2 linked regions of the Myxococcus hansupus genome follow. The protein of the gene in region 2 interacts with the protein of the main gene of each other region in a pairwise test. Links are inferred from orthologs where the notes say so. Each region holds a gene or a part of one and is shown on either strand. Other genes may lie near its edges. The genes, in order: A176_RS17790 and A176_RS09150.

Evidence for each region.
Region 1: the proteins of A176_RS09150 (region 2) and A176_RS17790 interact in binary tests that used the Escherichia coli proteins (3 or more experiments, as listed by UniProt). The link is inferred for Myxococcus hansupus from one-to-one orthologs.

The regions. Positions count from the first base shown.
Region 1 is NZ_CP012109.1:4,645,386-4,655,257, reverse strand. What follows is about bases 3,198-6,197. They hold A176_RS17790 (TlpA family protein disulfide reductase), read right to left. Parts: upstream 4,974-6,197; coding sequence 4,422-4,973; downstream 3,198-4,421. Other genes in these bases: A176_RS17785 (heme lyase CcmF/NrfE family subunit), read right to left, coding at 4,973-6,197; A176_RS17795 (zinc ribbon domain-containing protein), read right to left, coding at 3,198-4,395. Outside these bases: A176_RS17810 (hypothetical protein), read right to left, coding at 1-1,379; A176_RS17805 (peptidoglycan-binding domain-containing protein), read right to left, coding at 1,391-1,990; A176_RS17800 (SMP-30/gluconolactonase/LRE family protein), read left to right, coding at 2,283-3,176; more of A176_RS17795, read right to left, coding at 3,184-3,197; more of A176_RS17785, read right to left, coding at 6,198-6,994; A176_RS17780 (cytochrome c maturation protein CcmE), read right to left, coding at 6,991-7,470; A176_RS17775 (heme exporter protein CcmD), read right to left, coding at 7,477-7,665; cytochrome c biogenesis protein CcsA, read right to left, coding at 7,668-8,381; A176_RS17765 (heme exporter protein CcmB), read right to left, coding at 8,385-9,086; heme ABC exporter ATP-binding protein CcmA, read right to left, coding at 9,083-9,742. UniProt on the Escherichia coli protein: Involved in disulfide bond formation. Catalyzes a late, reductive step in the assembly of periplasmic c-type cytochromes, probably the reduction of disulfide bonds of the apocytochrome c to allow covalent linkage with the heme.
Region 2 is NZ_CP012109.1:2,219,806-2,229,488, reverse strand. The notes cover bases 2,773-5,583. They hold A176_RS09150 (protein-disulfide reductase DsbD family protein), read right to left. Parts: upstream 4,994-5,583; coding sequence 3,551-4,993; downstream 2,773-3,550. Other genes in these bases: A176_RS09145 (SPFH domain-containing protein), read right to left, coding at 5,051-5,583; A176_RS09155 (thiol-disulfide oxidoreductase DCC family protein), read left to right, coding at 3,061-3,519; A176_RS09160 (lipase family protein), read right to left, coding at 2,773-2,868. Outside these bases: A176_RS09170 (hypothetical protein), read right to left, coding at 1-963; A176_RS09165 (VanW family protein), read right to left, coding at 960-1,859; more of A176_RS09160, read right to left, coding at 1,969-2,772; more of A176_RS09145, read right to left, coding at 5,584-6,949; A176_RS09140 (IscS subfamily cysteine desulfurase), read left to right, coding at 7,298-8,659; Fe-S cluster assembly scaffold IscU, read left to right, coding at 8,758-9,159; A176_RS09130 (HesB/IscA family protein), read left to right, coding at 9,185-9,583. UniProt on the Escherichia coli protein: Required to facilitate the formation of correct disulfide bonds in some periplasmic proteins and for the assembly of the periplasmic c-type cytochromes.

The sequences.
Region 1 (9,872 bases), 2.4 Mb from region 2 along the record:
TCCGAGACACCCCCCGTCCGGTCTTCCAGCCTCAGAAACGCGCGCTCGAAGTGTCCTTGGACCGTGGGCAGCGAGAAGCCGGAGACCGCCGCGTCCTTGCGCAGGCGCCGCGAGATGTGGACCTCTCGCCAGGATTCAAAGATGCCGGTGGACGCTCGCACGGCGGCGGGCAGCGGCGCGTCGTCCTCCATGTCCAGCACCACGCTCCCGTCGCGCCGCCTGTCGTAGGCGAGCTGCACGGTGACGCGCCACGCATCCCCCGCGATGCGCGAAGGCTGGAACACCACACCCGTGCGCCCCGCGAAGGCGCCTGTGGTCCATGCCTGGCTGTAGGCCGCCCACTTGCGCCGGGTGCATGCGGTGACTCGGAAGGGGAAGGCCCCGTCACGTGGCTCGGCCCGCGGGGCGTAGCCTGCTTGTTTGGGGAACACCGTGGAGGACGGTGCCCCGCGTTTGCCTCCGACGTCCCGGTGCGCGTTGTCGCCCTTGGGGCGAGACGTCGCGCGATGCCGGTCCAAGGCGCTCGACAGGAAGGCGCGGGCGGACGGCGCGTGGTGCTCGATGGCCTCCGTCTCGTCTTCCCAATCCCACAGGAAGCGCACGCGTCCGAGCGCGGCGGGGGCGTCCACACGGTTCCCTCGCGAGTCCTTCAGCCACACCCGGGCGAACAGCGGCAGCTCCGGACCGCTGCCCCAGTGCTTCTGGTGCAGTTGATGGTCGGTGTTGTCCGCCATCTCCGACGGCTTCGTCTTGAAGAGGTTGCCGGCCAGCCGGATCTGGGCCGTCTCACCTGGCGCGGGGAGGTGTCTCAACGCGCGGATGAGGTCGCGGTCCCGCTGTTTCGCGAGCACCCGTGCGTCACCCAGCTCCAGGTCCATGCCCGCGACGAGCACGTGGAAGTACGTCCAGGCCACCGGCGACTGTGCGAGCCCCTCTCCCTGGAGCGTCAGCTTCAACTTGTACGGCGAGTGCTCCACCGTGACGACGCCGTTCGGAAAGGCTTCGCACGAGGGGACTCGGCCATCCCATTGGAACCGGTGCTCTCCTTGGAGGAGTTGCTCGGGGCCCAGCGTCCGCGACCAGAGCGGCGCCTTGCGGTGGCGCGTGAAGAGCTCCAGCGTGCCGGAGCGCACCAGTCCCGAGGTGTTGAGCAGGCGCCACGTCAGCTCGATGGGCTCCACTCCCGGCGCGAAGTGGAAGCCGTCATCACCTCCTGTCACCACGGGGGCGGGCGCGGGGTGGTGACAGCGGGATTGGGGGCCGCCCGGGCTGCGGAGGCGGAAGTCCGCGATGCCATGGCTCGAGGGACGGAGGCGGTTGCGATTGCGGCCCCCGGGCGCAGCCAGGGCGACACTGGCCTTGAGTGGAATGCGTGCCATGGATGGGGGCCTCAGGCGTCGTGCTGGCGGATGAGCTCGCGCTGGATGTCCGAGAGCTGCCCCGTCTCGGGCAGGCCGTGGCGCCGCTGGAAGGCTCGCACCGCGGCCCGTGTCGAGGCGCCGGGTGCTCCACGCTCGCCCTCGATGCAGAAGCCCAGGTTGTGCAGCCGCTCCTGCGCGGCTGTCAGGGCGTCGGATTCGAAGCCCGCGAGGGACTGGAGTTGCAGCGCCCAGTGGAGTGACACGGGCTCGGACGCCGCGGCGGGCGTGGCATCCGGGAAGTCTTCTTCTGACACGGCGGGGGGGTAGGGCGGCGTTTCGCCCCTGGGCGTCGCGGCGCGACGGGGGCTGGTGGCAGGGGGCGGTGTCGCGAGTGGCGGCCGGACCTTCAACAGCAGCTCCCCCTGGGCGAGTCCTGGCACCTCGTGGCTCAACGAGCCATCCGCCGCCGTCCTGCCACAGTGCTCGGTGCGGCCCACGGTGAGCACGTACTCCTGGCCCGCGTACGGCACTTCGTGGGGGTCCACCAACACCAGATGCAGCCGCCGCTGCTTCAGGATGAAGGTGCTCGTGTTCCCTGTCCGGATTGGTGCCGTCCTCGGACTGACCATGTCGCGCTCCCCCCGTGCCTGGAATCGCGCTGTGTCGTCACGTTGTTGAAGGCGTGCCCAAAGTACGTGAACCCTGACGGACCTCCTTCGCAGGAAGTTCGTGGATAACCCTGTTCTGTGCGTCGGGTTAACGGACCTCAACCTGGTGGGTTGCTCAGCGGACGCAATGCATGGCCGGCCGGGCAGAGCCCGGCGTGCCGCGAGCCTTGGTGGGCACAGGGGCCTGCCTGACTCGCCCAGCGTGGCTACCTTGCGCGGAAGTCCATCTCTCACTTTCTTGGAGGAGCCGCGCATGGGCACCCTGGAGGTCTTCCAGCACGACGAGGCACGGTGCATCTGGCCGGCGCGGGCCGAGCTCGGTGAGGGGCCGTTCTGGATGGCTTCGGAAGGCGCGCTCTACTGGCTCGACATCAAGGGCCGGAAGGTGCACCGCCTGACGTTGGACAGTGGCGCCCGTGAGAGTTGGGAGACGCCGCTTCGTGTCACCGCGCTGGCGCCTCGGAAGCAGGGAGGCTTCATCGCGGGCACGGAGCAGGGCCTCGCCTTCTACGAGCCCCGCACGGGCCGTCTGGAGCGGTTGTTGAACCCGGAGCCCGAGCGCACCCACAACCGCTGCAATGACGGGAAGGTAGACCCGGCAGGGCGCTTCTGGGTGGGCACCATGGATGACCACGAGGAGTCGCCCACGGGCGCGCTCTACCGGTTCGACGCGGCGGGGCACCTCGCCCGCTTCGATGACGGCTACACCGTGTCGAATGGTCCCGCGTTCAGCCCGGACGGGCGAACCCTGTACGTGAATGACTCGCCCAAGCGTGTCACCTACGCCTTCGACCTGAGCGCGGACGGCGTGCCGAGCCGACGCCGTGAGTTCCTCCGCTTCGAGGCGCCGCACGGCTTTCCGGACGGGATGACGGTGGATGCGGAAGGCGGGCTGTGGATTGCCTTCTACGCGGGGGGCTGTGTGCGTCGCTTCTCACCGGACGGCGCGTGGCTGGCCGAGCACCGCTTCCCCGTGGCGAAGACGACCAGCGTCGCCTTCGGGGCCCCGGCGTTGGACCGGCTCTTCGTCACCACCGCGCGAGATGGCTTGGATGCGAAGGCGCTCGAGGCCCAGCCGCTGGCCGGTGGCCTCTTCGAGCTGTCACCCGGCGTCAGGGGCGTGGCGCCGGTGCCCTTCGCGGGCTGACGCCCGTTCAGCGTTGCCGCTCTGTTTCGCCTTCCATCTCCGTTTCGTCTTCGAAGCCGTCGTCGTACTGCGCGGGCGGAGGCGCCTCCTCGCGCGGCGCGCGCAGCCGCTGCACCGCGAGGAACCCCACGGCGCCCAGTCCGAAGACGAAACCGAACGGGGCCGGCAGCAGGCGCATGTTCAACGCCGCGAAGGCCAGTGACAGCCCCACCGCGCCCGCGGGCAGGTAGCGCGTCCAGGACGGCCGCTCCACCTCCGGGCGCAGCGCCAGCAGCGCGAGGACCGCGAGCAGTGCCAGCTCAATCACCACCGACGCGGGCAGGTCCCAACCGCGCACCGTGGTGACGCCGCCGCCGTAGCTGTAGAGCATGTCATCGGTGGGCCGGTGCGTCTGGATGACGCGAAGCTCGGGCGGCCCCTGCGGCACCGGCGCGTTGTCCGGGATGATGTCCCCGCCCAGCTTCGCCGTTCCCCAGGGCGCGAACAGCGCCAGCAGGCACACCGCGACGCCGCCCAGGCCCACCAGCTCCGGCATCACCAGGAGCTGACGCGGCTCGAAGTACCGGCTCACGCCATCCGGGCCCGCGAAGACCTTGCGGTACTGGTCGTGGGCAATCAGCCCGGCGCCGGCGAGCCACAGCAGCGGGGTGACCCCCAGGCTCAGCGAACGGAAGGCCAGCGCCACGAACACCACGGTGGCCGCGGTGGCCGCCTCGGGCGTCATCAGCACCGCGGGCATCTTCTCGGTGAACCCGGGTGACTCCCCCGCGTCGCGAAGCTCCCTCGCGACCAGCGCCACGCCGCTCACCAGCGCGAGCAGCAAGCCAGGGAAACTCACCCAGGTGCCGATGTTCAGCAGGGACAGGAGGATGGCGCCGGCCAGCAGGAGGACGCCGAGCACGGACGGGGAGTGTCCCGGGACGTGGGCCAGCCACTTGGGCCCGTCATACGCGGGCTCGGACTGACCGGGGTCCGTCTTGTCCTCGGGCGGCAGCTCGGGAACCTCTCTGGCGGCGTAGGGGCGCCGACTCTCGTGGTCGTCGACCTCCTCGAGAATCTCCGCGGCGTAGGACGGCTCGGCGGCGTCGCGCTTCGGGCGCGAGGGGCGCGGCGCGGGCCGGCTGGCCGTGGCCCGTGGCTGCTCCGGCAGCTTCGCGCCGCAGCTCTCGCAGTACCGCAACCGGGAATTGGAGTCTTCACCACACGCCGGGCACCGCATACCGCCACCTCATTGTGACTGCGGGGCTACTGGCGCGCGGCCTCGACGGGGGCGGGGGCCGTGGACAGCTCCTGGATGCGCAGGGCCAGCGACTGCGGGTCGATGGGACCCACGTGCTTGCCCCGGATGACGCCATCCGGGTCGATGAAGTACGTCTCCGGGACGCCCGCGACGCCGTAGTCCAGCGCCATGCGAGAGCGCGGGTCCACGAGCTGCGGGAAGCTGGCGCCGTACTGCTGGAGGAAGCCTCGCGCGTTGTCGTCGGTGTCCTGGAACACCACGCCCAGGAACACCGCCTGCGAGCCGTACTGCCGCGCGCCCCACTCCAGCACGGGGTGCTCGATGCGGCACGGGCCGCACCACGACGCCCAGAAGTTGATGACCACCGGCCGGCCCTTCAGGTCGGCCAGGCTCACCTTCTCGCCGCTGTCCAACGCGCGCAGCGCGAAGTCCGGCGCGGGCTTGCCCTTCAGCATGAAGGGCACCTCGTGCGGGTTGCGCCCGAAGCCCTTGGAGAGCACGAAGAGCAGCCCCGCGCAGAGGACCACGAAGCCGAGCGTGTAGCGCCAGCCCTTCATCAGGCGGCTCCCCGTTCGGCGTCACCACCCGTCAGAGGGGAGGAGCCCAGCGCTGGAGCGCCCGCCATGGCCACGGCCGCCTTGCGGCGCGGCCACAGCGCGATGAGCGTGCCCAGCACCAGCAGCGGGATGCTCCACCAGATCCACCCGACCAGCGGGAAGACCCAGACGTTGAAGCTCGCCGTCCCCGCCTTCTCGGAGAACGCCATCAAGGACATGTACAGGTCCTCGGCGGGCGTCTCGCGCACGCCGGGCGTGCCGATGGGGTCGGTGCTGCGCTCGTAGTAGTTGAGGCGCGGCTTGAGCTCGGACACCTCGCCACCCGGGGCCGTCACCTCGACGCGCGCGGCCACGAAGGTGCGGTGGGCCTCCTCGCCGCTGACCAGCCCCATGTACTTCATCTGGTAGCCGCCCAGCTCGATGACCTGCCCCTTCTTCAGCGTCCCGGACGTGTGCTTCACGTAGGCGGACGAGGCCGCCACGGCGACGATGATGAGCACGATGCCCAGGTGCACCACGTAGCCGCCGAAGCGGCGCTGGGCCTTGATGGCGCTCGTCGTCAGCGCGGTGACGAAGCCTTCCTTGCGCTCGGACATGCGCACGCGGACCGGGGCCACCAGCTCACGCAGGGTGATGACGGTGACGAAGCCCGCCAGCCCGAAGGTCATCAGCGGGTACACCCCGCGCAGCCCCACCGCGAAGCACACCGCCGTCACCACCAGCCCCACCACGGCGGGGATGATGAACTGGCGGCGCAGCGTGGCGGGATCCGGCTTGCCCCAGGGGAGCACCGGGCCCACGCCCATCAGGAAGAGCACCGCGATGCCGCCCGGCACCGCCATCTTGTTGAAGTACGGCTCGCCCACGCTCACGCGCACGCCGCGCACCGCCTCGGAGATGAGCGGGTAGAGCGTGCCCAGGAGCACCGTGAAGGTGATGGCCACGAACACCAGGTTGTTCACCAGGATGCTCGCCTCACGGGACATGGGCGAGGCGAGCTGGCCCTCCGGCACCAGCAGCGGGCCGCGCACCGCCAGCAGGCCCACGCACACCACCAGGAGGAAGCCCAGGAACACCAGGAACGTGGGGCCGATGTCCGACTGGGTGAACGAGTGCACCGAGTTGAAGATGCCCGAGCGCGTCATGAACGTGCCCAGGATGGTGAGCACGAAGGACGCGAGCGCGAGGCTGAGCGTCCACAGCTTCAGCATCCGCTTGCGCTCCTGCACCATGGTGGAGTGCATGAACGCCGTCGCCGTCAGCCACGGCAGGAAGGACGCGTTCTCCACCGGGTCCCACGCCCAGTAGCCGCCCCAGCCGAGCACGGCGTAGGCCCACCAGGCGCCGAGGATGATGCCGATGGACAGGAACAGCCAGGCCACCAGCGTCCAGCGCCGCAGGGGCGCCATCCACGCCTCGCCAATCTCGCCGCGCAGCAGGCCCGCCACCGCGACGCCGAACGGCACCGTCATGCCCACGTAGCCCAGGTACAGCATGGGCGGGTGGATGATCATCAGGACGTGGTTCTGGAGGAGCGGGTTGGGACCGGGGCCATCCATGGGCACCGGGGACACCGCGCCCCACGGGTTGGCCGGACCGGCGATGAGGAAGGTGAAGAAGACGCCCACCGCCAGCATGGTGCCCAGCGCCAACTGCATGTAGCGCGCGTGCTCCTTGCGGTGGATGAAGGCGAAGGCGGCGATGTAGCCGCCCATGATGAGGCCCCAGAAGAGGATGGACCCCTCCAGGGCGCTCCACAGCGAGACGATGGTGTAGACCAGTGGGGTGGAGCGGCTGCCGACCTGCGCCACGTAGCGCACGCTGAAGTCGTGGGTGACGAGCGCGTGCACCATCACCAGGTTGGCGCCGATGAGGCACGCGGCGAAGCCCCACACCGCGCGCATCACCCACGGCAGGCCCGCGTCACTGCGGCGCAGGCCACTGACCAGGCCCACGAGCGCACCGAAGGCCGCGAACGCGAGCCCTCCGAGCACCAGGCCGTAACCGACGGTTCCGTTCACTTCGCACCCATGACCGTCGTGGCGTCGGAGAGCGTCTCCTGCCACTGCCGAGGATCCTCGCCCTCCTTGGGGGCGCGGTACTCGTTGGAGTGGTTCACCATCAGCCGGTTGGAGCTGAACACGCCGGACTTGTCGTAGGTGCCCTCCACGACGACGCCAATCTTGTCGCGGAACATCTGCGGCGGCGTCTCCGTGGCGCGGACCAGCACGCTGGGCGAGCCTTCCTTGACGTCATCCGCCACGCGGAACTGCAGCGTGGTGTGCTCGGCGTTCCACTGGATGCTGCCGGCCTCCACCACGCCGCCCAGGCGGATGGTGGCCGAGTACGCCTTGGAGCCCTGGCCCAGCATCTCCGACGGGCTCCAGTAATAGACGAGGTTCTCGCCGATGTTGCCGAAGGCCACGAACCCCAGGCCGGTTCCCGCGACGAGCAGCGCACCCAGGGCAATCAGACGGTTTCGCGCGACAGGAGACATGACGAATCACTCCTTGGCGTCGGTGGGGGCCTTGGGCCGACGAACCCAGAGAGACACGGCGTAGAGAACCAGCATGGCGACTGTAATGGCGTAGCAGGCCCAGACATAGCCCCACCCGCCGACGATGCGGCCACTGCCGACCTGGCCCGGCGCCGCGGCGAGGAGCCACAGCATCTGTGTGGAAAGCGTCGTCATGTTCAGGCCACCCGGGAGGAGTTGGCGCCGCTGGCGGCGGCGAGGTCCGAAGGCACCGCGTCCGGAAGGGCCACTTCCGCCTGGCGCTCGGCCAGGGCCTGGCGGTAGCGCGCCACCAGGAACCAGACGGTGATGAACAGCATGCCGAAGGCCGACACGCGCAGCGCCAGGGTCATCTCCGGGTCCACCGTCTTGGGCGTGGACTGCACCTGGTGCAGGCTGCGCCACCAGCGCACGGAGAACCACACGATGGGCAGGTTGATGGCGCCGATGATGGCCACCACCGAGCTCCACGTCGCGCGCTTCTCCGGGTCCTCCACGAAGCGCCGCAGGACGAGGTAGCCGGTGTAGGCCACCAACATGATGGCCTGCGACGTCAGCCGCGGGTCCCAGGACCAGTAGACGCCCCAGGTGGGCCGGCCCCAGATGGCGCCGGTGATCATCCCCGCGGTGCCCAACACCAGGCCGACTTCCGCCGAGGCCTCCGCGGTGGCGTCCAGCTTCCAGCTCGCCTTGAACATGTAGCTGACGGCCGCCACGAAGTTGACGAACATGGCGACCATGGCCGCCCACTGGAGCGGAACGTGGACGTACATGATGCGCTGCACGTCGCCCATCTCACGGTCCGGCGGCGCCCACGCGAGCCCCAGCCACCACCCCGTGGCGAGCACGGCCAGCGACAGCGCCAGCAGGCCCCACTTGATGAACTTTCCCATCCGTCAGTCCTCGATGATCCGCGGGAACAGCAAGAAGCCTACGCTCCAATAAATCAGATTGAAGCCGCCCAAAAGCCCCGCCCATGAGCCAAACTGATTCATGGGGTCTCCCTGAAGTACGAGCGTGGTCGCCTTGGCGGCGGAGAGCAGGGCCGGGATGACGAGCGGGAACAATAGCAAAGGCAGGAGCACGTCTCGTGCCCGGGCATTGCTCGAAATCGCAGCGTAGACGGTGCCGGGGGCGCTCAGGGCCAGGCAACCGAGCAGGAGGATGAGCCCCAGGTCCGCCACGCTGGTGACGATGCTCACCCCATAGAGGGCGACCATCACGGGCACCAGCAGGGCGCCCAGCGCCGTCAGCAGCAGGGTGTTCCCCAGCGCCTTGGACAGGAAGATGGCGCGGGCATCCGCGGGGGCCAGCCGGATGCCGTCCATGCACGCGTTCTCCGACTCGACGCGGAAGGACTCGCCCAGGGCCAGCACGCTGGCGAAGAGGATGGCCAGCCAGAAGTAGCCGCCCGCGTTCTTCTCCAGCAGCTTGGTGTCCGGGCCCAGTGCGAAGGAGAACATCAGCAGCGTGGCCAGCGCGAAGAAGATGATGGCGTTGAGCCGCGCGCGGGTGCGCCACTCGATGAGCAGGTCCTTGCGCAGCAGGGCCAGCGTGGCCGTCAGCAGGCCAATGGGACGGGGCCGGGGGGCGCTCATGCCGCCACCGCCCGGCCGTCCTGCAGGTGCAGCCGCTCTTCACACAGCGTCAGCCCCTGCTCGATGAGGTGCGTGGCCAGGATGACGGTGACCCCGCTGGCCTTGAGCTCCGCGATGATGGCCTCCATGTCGCGGATTCCCGAGGGGTCCAGCTCACCGAAGGGCTCGTCGAGCAGGGCGATGGACGGCGCCTTGAGCAGCAGGCGGGCAATCGCCAGGCGCTTGCGCATGCCGGCGCTGAAGCCGCGGACCGGGCTGTCGGACCGGCGGTCCAGGCCCACCCGGGCGAGCTTCTCGTTGGCCGCGTCGGAAGGGGAGGGGACCCCCAGCAGGCGGGCGAGCACCGTGAGGTTCTGGTGCGCGGTCAGGTCCTCATAGAGGAAGCTGGCGTGGGACAGGAGCGCCACGTCGCGGCGCACCGCGTCGCGGTCCACCACCGCGTCCCGGCCGAGCACCTCCACGCGGCCCGCCGTGGGGCTGAGCGCGGTGGCGAGCAGTCGCAGCAGGGTCGTCTTGCCTGATCCGTTGTGGCCCGTGAGCAGGAGCGAGCGCCCGGCCGGCAGCGCGTACGTCAGCCGCGCCAGTGCCCACCGGCGGCCATAACGCTTGCTGACGTCATGCAGGGCGAGGGCGGGGGCGGCGGAGAGGGGAGGCATCGGCGGTGCCGTTCGTATCTGGAAACCCGGGTGTCCACCAGTGAAACCCGGGGCGGTGGGCCGGACGGGGAAGGAGCGGGCCCGTCAGCGGGAAAGGTTTTTCACCCCATGTGGTCGCAGGTGCCCGCAG
Region 2 (9,683 bases):
GCGGTCCGTGGCGATGACGGGGATGCCGCGTGAATGCGCGTGCGCCAGCTCACTCACATGACTCTCACACCACGCGGGCGCGAGCACCACGTCCACCCGCTGGAGCGTGCGCTGGACCTCGGCGGTGACGGTCCGCACTCGCGGGTGATTCAAGTGCAGAGGGTCCGTGCCTTCCGCGGGGCGCAGCCAGAGGGTCCACTGGGGCCGGGCGTCGAGCACCGCCAAGGCTTCTCGCACGCCGCAGCGTGCGAGTGCGGGCCCCGCGAGCAGCGCCACGTGAGGCCCTGGGTGACGACGCAGTTGGGCCACCTGGGTCGACTCACGGTCCGGAGGAAAGTGCAGCCTGCGGAGCTTCTCCGGAGCGTGCCCGGCCCACTTCAGCCGCTCGAAAGCGAGTTCACTCCGCACCCAGATTTCATCCGCGAGGACGCGCTCCACCTCCTGCCGTGCGACGTCCTCCGCCGAGGCGCGGTGGTTGCGCAGGAAGGCCTCCTCCGGGTGCTTCACGGCCGCGGCGTCCAGGTCCTCGTGCAGCGCCCTCAAGGAGGGCAGGTCCTCCACCAACACGCAGCGCGCACCCCGGCGGCGGGCCGCCGCGAAGACCTCCCGGGCGCCCAGCGTTGGCGCGAGCACCGTCTCCACCGACACCGGGAGCAGCGCCGCGGCCGACTGCGCCCACCGCCTGCGCAGGGAGAACCGGGCTTGGAAGGTCGCCGCCGTCGAGCGCGCCACCACGCGCAACCCCACCTCCATCGCCCCCCAGCCCGGCAGGCCCCAGACGCGGTAGCCATCGGGCACCCGCAGCGTCCGGCGAGTCCAGGCACGGTGCAAACGGGAGGGAAGTGGCGCCCAACCGGGCAGTCTCGGCCGTGCCCAGGGCGCCAGCACCTCCGCCTCGTGCGTGAGCAGCGATTCCAGATGAGAAAGCCAGGGAGCGGGCTCCGGTGCGAGCACCAGATTCATGGCGCCGGGACCTCCGACCGAGGAACCTCGACGCGGGCGTGACAGGCGGTCTCCCCGCACGTGATGCACGTCCGCTTCCGCGCTTCGGGGTTCAGCAGGCGTCGCCGGTTCTCCGCGATGGTGCGCTCCTCGAGCACGGCACCAGAGCCCGTGTCTTCGACCCTGCGCACGATGCGGTTGATACGAAGGGTTCCCTCGGGGAGTTCGAGCAGGGACTCGTCCTCGGACCACAGACGTGAGCGCGTCCGGGGAGCATGCGCCCCGTGGAGGGACAGCCGCAGCTTCCCATCCAGGACGCGGGCTCCGAGCCTCACGGGCCCCTCGCGCGGAGCCACCACCAGGTCCACATAGGGCCAGGCCACCGTGGCATCCATTCCCCACAGCGTGCCCGGCGGCGGGGGCACCGCCTCCATCGTGTGCCCCCAGCGCTCCAGGATGTGCCAGCCCTGGCGCGCGGCGAGCTCGAAGAGCGCATTGGCCAACAGACAGATACCGCCACCGATGGACGGCGTGAGACAGCCGCCGCTCAGCGCCAACCCATGTCGGTAGCCCTTGCGCGCGGACAGCCGCCCCAGCGTGCGCCAGAATGAGAGGGGCCTGTCCGGAGCGAGGAGGAGGCCATCAAAGGCCGGAGCCGCCAGACGCACGTTGTGCTTCTTCCCCGCTTCCAGCACCGGATCCGCATCCGCGTCCGCGCGCTCCAGATTCACCGTGTGCGAGCCGAGGAGCACGCCCTTCTCATGCATGGGCGCCAGGACCGGGCGCGGCCAACGCTCGGGCGTCGCGGACCACCGCACCAGGCGGTTCGCCTGGTGCATCACCTGCTTGCTGCGCCGCCACAGCAGCGCGTGGGCGGATAACTCCAGGAGCCGGGGTGCGATGGGAGATGAGGGCATGGCCGGACGCTATGCAAAGCCAACGCCGGGCCATTCCGCAGGCACTGCGGCCGCGCAGACACACTCCGTGGAGGGACCGGCACGCCGTCGTCCCCAGCGGGAGCGCGCCTCAGCGGACCTTGTGGTCCTTGATCATCTCCAACTGCGTCTCCACGCTCAGGTCCCTCGAACCGAAGTGGCCATAGGTGTTGTAGACCTTCTGGCCGTCCTGCCCCGGAATGGGCGAGGTGTACTTCGCGAGCCCCATGCCGATGACCTGATCCGACTGGGACCAGATGCTGTAGACGTGCTCGCCTTCGAAGCCCGACTCGGCGTTGAGGTCCTTGAGGAACGCTGACTGCGGATGCAGGCCCGTCTGCCGGTTGGAGGTGGGCAGGAGGTCGCCCGTGAGGACGCACGAGGCCAGGCCCTGGTTGGCGCCCGCGATGCCCACGAAGGTGTCCACGGAGCCTGTCAGCGGCGCGCCGAGGTCGTAGGAGCCCCCTCCAGGATAGGGGTCGAAGCCGTCACCGCCCTGGATGGCCTTGCGCGCGAGCGTCACGCCCATGGAGTGCCCGATGACGTCCACCTTCTCCGCCCCGGTGTACTCCTTCACCGCCTGGATGAAGGCACGAACCTCTTCCTTATACTCGCGCGAGTGGTGCTGCTGGCTGGCGAGCATCGGATTCTGCGGCCCCCACGTCATCGCGTACATCTCCGAGGGCTTGTAACCCTGGGACGCGAAGTGCTCGATGGACTTCTCCCACCCGGCGGCGCTGTCACCATTGCCGTGGATGAAGACGACAGGCTCGTTCGCGAGCTTCTCGCCGGGCCGAGCGCGGCCTCCGAAGGAGGGCACATCCCCCTGGGCGAAGGCGTAGCCGCCATAGCCGTTCTGCTGCAGCCAGCTCTTGAAGTCCGACGAGAAGCGCGAGTCCCTCGTCACCTCCACGGGGGCCGACGACTCCGTGGCCGCGCGGGCGGCAGGAGTCGTCTTCGGACGCGTCCGGGCCGAGATGGGCTGCGTCAATGGTGGCTCCTGGGGGGAATGGAGGGACTACGAATGTTGTCACACCCAGCCGGGAAAAGTTTCCAGCAGGCAGAGAAAAAGGCGCGCGGTTTGTAGACACGCCCAAACGAGCCTGGCAGCGAAGCGTGACACCAGGAATTCCCCGCTGCTTCGGAGGCACCCGGTAGCACCGGCTGTTAGGCTTGCCGCATCATGGCCGGTGCATCTCCCTCAGGAACCGAAGCAGCCAGCGCGCAGTCCTCGGACACGGTGGTGCTCTTCGACGGCGTGTGCAACTTGTGCAACGGCACGGTCCTCTTCATCATCGACCGGGACCCGCAGGCGCGCATCCGCTTCACCGCCCTGCAATCCCAGCGAGCCGCCGCGCTGCTGGCGCCCCACGGCGTCGTGCCCAAGGAGGAGCCTGACAGCTTCGTCCTCCTGCAGGACGGCAAGCTGTACGAGCGGTCCACGGCCGCGCTCCGCGTCGCCCGGATGCTGAAGGGGCCGTGGCGTTTTCTCTACGCCTTCATCGTGGTGCCCCGGCCGCTGCGCGACCTCGTCTACCGAATCATCGCGCGCAACCGCTACCGCTGGTTCGGCCGTGAAGCGCAGTGCCGCATCCCCACGCCCGCGCTGCGGGCCCGCTTCCTCCCCGAATCGTCCACCTGACGGTCGCGTCGGGACGACCCCGGCCGCGCCCTCAGCAGGCGTTGACGTCCTCGCAGCGAGCCTTCTTCATCTCCGTCGCGAAGGGACTCGGAGCCAGGAAGCCGGTGACCCGAGGCTTCGTGAGCACCTTGCCCTCCGGCGAGATGAACGCGACGGTGGGCAGGCCCTCGACGCCGAAGCGCTCCAGCAGCGCGTCCAACGAGTCCTCGCTGTTCGTCGCATCAATCTTGATGTTGAGGAAGCGCCCCGCGTCGGACTCGGAGATGACCACCGGCGCCGGATACGTGTCGCGGTCCAGTTCCTTGCAGGCCGCGCACCAGTCCGCGAAGAAGTCGATGAGCACCGGCCGCCCATCCTCCTTCGCCTGGGCGAGCACCTGGTCGAAGGCCTCGGGAGAGAATGTGGCCTGCTTCGCCGGCATGACGTGATGCCACTGCCAGCTCGGCGCGCGCGGCGGCTTGGCGAGCCCCAGGTTCACCCACAACGTGCCCACCTGCCCGCCGTCCAGCGCGCCGCCGCGCAGCACGAGCGCCCCGACGACGAGCACCACGCCCAGCGCCTTGAAAAAGAACTCACGCGAGCCCTCCTTGAAGGAGCGGTGCACCGCGCCCAGCGCCACACCCACTGTCACCAGCACCGCGGCGATGATGGCGCCCGGCACCCGGCCCACCTGAAGCCCCAGCCCCTTCACCACGTCACGCGCCCAGGGGAAGGCATCCTTCAGATAGCTGAAGGCCAGCGCCACCAGCATGATGCCCAGCACGCTCTTCACCCACTCCATCCACACGCCGCCGCGCGGCAGCCGCACGGTGAAGACGCCGATGAGGAAGAACGGCACGCCGATGCCCAACGCGTAGACGAACAGCAGTGACGCGCCCAGCGTGGTGTTCGCCGTCTTGGCCACGAAGGCCAGCAGGCCCGTCAGCACCGGCCCGGTGCACGGCGCGGCGAGGAAGCCCGACACACTACCCATCAAGAACGCGCCCGCCACACCCGCGCCGCCCACGTCATTCAGCTTCGTCTGCAAGGACGACGGCAGCGCCAGCTCGAAGGCGCCGAACATGGACGTGGCCAGCAACAGCAGGAACACCGCCAGCCCCGTCACCACCGCCGGGTGCCCCAGCATCGAACCGAACGCCTGTCCCGTCTTCGCGGCCAGCACGCCCAGCGCGCTGAACACCACGCCCATGCCCACGATGTAGGACGACGTGAGGAGCAGCGCGCGCCCCCGGCCCTCCGCCTTGCGCGCGCCGAAGACGGACACGGTGATGGGGATGAGCGGATAGACACAGGGAGTCATCGCGGTGAGCAATCCGCCGGCGAACACCACCGCCGCGCCCACCGCGAGACTTCCGGATTCCAGGAACCGCGCGGCATCCAGGTTGGCGGTGGGGCCCGCGGGCAGCAGCCACGGCACCACGGCCACCGCCACTCCGGCCAGCACCGCCATCACTCCCAGCTTCTTCGCATCCATGCGCGCGTGACTCCGTGGTCGCAGGCCTCCTTGTATACGCAGGCCCGGGCCCCCGGGCTACTGTGCTGGAGCAGCAGGCGGGGAGGCAGGCGTCTTGAGTCCGGCGGAGCGCGCCAGCCCCATGACGCCCTCCACCGCGGCGGCGATGTAGCCAAAGGGGTTGGCCCCATCCACCGCGGTGACATGCACCTCGCCCATCTTCTGCTGGAACGCGGCGGCCACCTGCGGCAACTGCCGCGCCAGGGTCATCTGGATGACCTCCGCGCTGACGCTGTTCTCGATGTCGCGCAGCGCCCGGGCCTTGCCCAGCTCCAGCTCCTGCTGCGCCTGGTCCTTGCGCACGCTCAGCTCGGCGATGGCCACCTCCGTCTCGACGATGGCCTTCCGGGCCTGCACCACCTGGAGCTCCGCGTGGAGCCGCGCGGCCTCCTGCTGGTGCGAGGCCATCTGCACGTCGTTCCACGCGGTCGCATGCTCGTGTTCGAGGCGCAGGCGCTCCAGCTCCAGTTCGGCCTTGGCGGCGGCCGCCTCCTGCTCGCGGCGCAGCTTCGCCAGCTCCACTTCCTGCTCGTGCCGCTGCCGGGACAGCTCCAGTTCCTGCTCACGCTGCTGCCGCGCCAGCTCCTGCTGCGCCTTGGCGTTCTCCGCCTCCTGCGCGCGCTGGAGCCGCACCAGCTCGATTTTCGCCTGCGCGGCCTCGGACTCCTGCGCCAGCTTCAGCTTCTCCAGCTCCAGCTTCGCGCGGCCCGCCTCCGACTCCTGCTCGCGCTTGAGCTTCTCCAGGGCCACGCGCTGGCGGGCGACTTCAGCGTCCTGTTCACGCTGGAGCTTCTCCATCTCCACCTGCGCGCGGCTGACGGCCAGCGCCCGCTCGGAGACGATTTTCGCGTCGGACAGGCGGGACTCGGCGGACAGCGCGTCCAGCTTCGCCTGCTCGTCGGCCACCTGCTTCTTCTGGCGCACCTCCTGCTCGGCGGCCATCTTCGCCAGCGCGACCTCGCGCTCCACGCTGGCCTGCTCCTGCTTCAGCGTGCGCTCCTGGGCGAGCTTCGCCTCGGCCACGCGCGCCTCCACCGCCAGCGCCTCCAGCCGGGCCTGCTCCTCCGACGTCTGCTTCTTCTGACGCACCTCCTCCTCGGCCGCCAGCCGCTGGAGGCTGAGCTGCCGTTCCGCCTCCGTCTCCTCGCGGTGGACGAAGCGCTCCTTGGCCAGCTCCGCCTCGCGAGCCTGCCGCTCCTGCTCGTGGCGGAAGCGCGCCTGCATGTTGCCGAAGACGGTGGAGGACAGGACGCGCACGTCCTGGATTTCAATCGTGTCCAGGAGGACGCCCCACCCCGCGTCCGTCGAATCCTCCGGGCGGCCCCGGCCGGACAGCACCGGCGCGATTTCCCGCATCAGCTCCCCGGCGATGCCCTCCTTGCGCTTGGAGAGGCACTCCTCCACGGTCAGGTTCGCCACCAGCCGCCGCGCGGCGCCGACGAACATCTCCCGCAGCAGCTCCGCCAGCTTCTCCTGCGCGCGCTCCGGAAAGGAGAAGTTGAGCATGCGGAAGGCCACCAGCGGATCCGCGATGCGGTACACAGCCAGCCCCGTCACCTGCACGCCCACCTTCTCCTGCGTCACCTGATCCGCGGAGAACTGGAGCCGCTGGATGCTGGTGGGGACGATGGCCACCGAGTCCCCGGGCAGCTTGAAGCAGCTCGCGCCCTGGCCGCTGATCTCCCGCACCCGGCCGCGCCGCATGTGGACCAGGAACTCGCTGGGCCGGGCGGTGATGAGGCCCCAGCGCTTGATCTTCTCCGGGTCCTCCGTGGGTTTCCCGGCGCGCCAACCCTCCGCGTAGCGCGGCTGCTCCAGAGAACCGCCGCCTCCCTCCATCCGGACCAGGTGCGTCCTCGCGCCCCCCTCGGGGGTCTCCGGCGCTTCCTTGGACCGGGCCGTCTGCTTCGCGCTCATGTGCCTGCCTCCCTGTAGTGCCTCCCCCCCGGTGCAGGCAGCCGGCCAGAGGGGCGCTCGCCGGGAAATCAAGAGGTTGGCCAGGAGGGCCGCGCCATTCCGGAGCACCCCGCACCAGGACGGCGCACGCGGACTGCCCCGTGCCGGTGCAGCGTTACTTAAGACGGCCTGTTGGGAGCACGCACCGGCGCCGCCCGCGCTCCGGATGTTCGCTTGACCCGAAGGGGCCCCTTTTTATATTTGACCAGTCCGGTCCACATTCAAGGTGTGCCGGTGTAGGCCCCCCGCGGCAAAGGCCCTCTCAGGGCGCCGGTCGACGTCCCCTCCAGGAAGGTGTTGGAAGCAATGGTGAAGCTGCCGATCTACATGGACAACCACGCCACCACCCCGCTGGACCCGCGGGTGCTGGAGGCGATGCTGCCCTACCTGCGAGAGGACTTCGGAAACGCCTCCAGCCGCAATCACGTCTTCGGCTGGAAGGCCGAGGCGGCGGTGAAGAAGGCCCGTCAGCAGGTGGCGGAGCTCATCGGCGCGGCCGAGCAGGAGATCGTCTTCACGTCCGGCGCCACCGAGTCCGACAACCTCGCCATCAAGGGGGTCATCGAGTACTACAAGTCCAAGGGTGACCACATCATCACCCTGAAGACGGAGCACAAGGCCATCCTGGACACCTGCAAGCGCCTGGAGCGCGTGCGGCAGGAGCGCCTGGACGAGCTGAAGCTGCTGCGGCTGGGGCAGCTCGCCGGCCAGGACGTCACCGAGGACAACCAGGCGGAGCTGCTGTCCAAGTACGACGTGGACTCTGACGAGACGTACCGCAAGTGGGCCGAGCTGCCCACCGGCGGCGCGCGCGTCACCTATCTGGATGTGGAGCCCGACGGCCGGGTGAGCCTGGACAAGCTGGCCGAGGCCATCACCCCGAAGACGGTGCTGGTCTCCATCATGTTCGTCAACAACGAGATTGGCGTGGTGCAGCCGGTCGCGGAGATTGGCGAGCTGTGCCGCTCCAAGGGCGTGCTCTTCCACTGCGACGCGGTGCAGGGCATCGGCAAGGTGCCCTTCGACGTGGAGGCGATGAAGGTGGACCTGGCGTCCATCACCTCCCACAAGATGTACGGCCCCAAGGGCATTGGCGCGCTGTACGTGCGCCGCAAGCCGCGCGTGCGCATCGCGCCCATCATCGACGGCGGCGGGCATGAGCGCGGCATGCGCTCCGGCACGCTGAACGTGTCGGCCATCGTCGGCTTTGGCCTGGCGGCCGAAATCGCGCGCAAGGAGCTGCCCGAGGAGTCGGCGCGCATCCTTCGCCTGCGCGAGAAGCTGCGCAAGGGCCTGACGGACGCGCTGGACATGACGACGCTCAACGGCTCGCTGGAGCACCGGCTGCCGGGCAACCTCAACATCTCTTTCGCCCACGCGGAGGGTGAGTCCCTGATGATGGGCATCAAGGACGTGGCGGTGTCCTCCGGGTCCGCGTGCACGTCCGCCTCCCTGGAGCCCTCCTACGTGCTGCGCGCGCTGGGCGTGGACGAGGAGATGGCGCACAGCTCCATCCGCTTCGGCCTGGGCCGGTTCACCACCGAGGAAGAGGTCGACTACGTGGTGAACCTCGTAGTGGACAAGGTCCGCAAGCTGCGCGACATGAGCCCGCTCTACGAGATGGCCAAGGAAGGCATCGACCTCAAGAGCATTGAGTGGACGGCGCATTAGCGCGCCTTCCCAGGCAGACAGGGGGGCCCCGGCCCCCTCGCCCGGTGGGCGTTGCCCTCCGGAACCTTTGGTGAGAAGCATCCGTTGAAGGAGCAGGCATGGCTTACAGCGACAAGGTCATCGAGCACTACGAGAACCCCCGGAACGTCGGGACGCTCGACAAGGAAGACCCGAACGTGGGCACCGGCCTGGTGGGCGCGCCCGCCTGCGGTGACGTGATGCGGCTCCAGCTCAAGATTTCCGAGGACGGGCTCATCGAGGACGCCCGCTTCAAGACGTTCGGCTGCGGGTCGGCCATCGCCTCGTCGTCGCTCGTCACCGAGTGGGTGAAGGGCAAGACGGTGGACCAGGCGATGACCATCTCCAACAAGGACGTGGCCCGCGAGCTGTCGCTGCCGCCGGTGAAGATTCACTGCTCCGTGCTGGCCGAGGACGCCATCAAGGCGGCCATCGAGGACTTCAAGAAGAAGCGCGCCGCGCGTCAGGCCAAGGCGTCCTGACGTCCGGGAAAGGGAGAGGCGAACCATGAGCGAGCAGGCGACCCAGGAGACGACGCAGCGCCAGGCGCCTGCCACCGCGCCCGTGGCCAAGCCCCCCAAGGGCATCACCATCGCGGACAGCGCGGTGGCCCGCCTGAAGGAGCTGCTGGAGCAGCGGCAGACGCCCGAGGCGGGCTTGCGGCTGGCCGTGAAGGGCGGCGGCTGCTCGGGCCTCCAGTACTCGATGGAGTGGTCGGAGAAGTCCCGCGAGCGCGACAAGATTTTCGAGAAGGACGGCGTGCGCGTCTTCGTGGACCCGAAGAGCTACCTGTACCTGATTGGCACCGAGCTGGTGTTCGAGCAGACGCTCATGGCCTCGGGCTTCAAGCTGAACAACCCCAACATCAAGGCGGCCTGCGGCTGCGGAGAGAGCTTCTCCGTCTGACGCGGCAGCACGCGCTCCACCCGTCCCTTCGGGTGGAGCCGCCGCCACGCGGGCCCGGCCAGCCGCCGGGCCCTTTTCGTTTGTCCCCTCCCCGCATTGG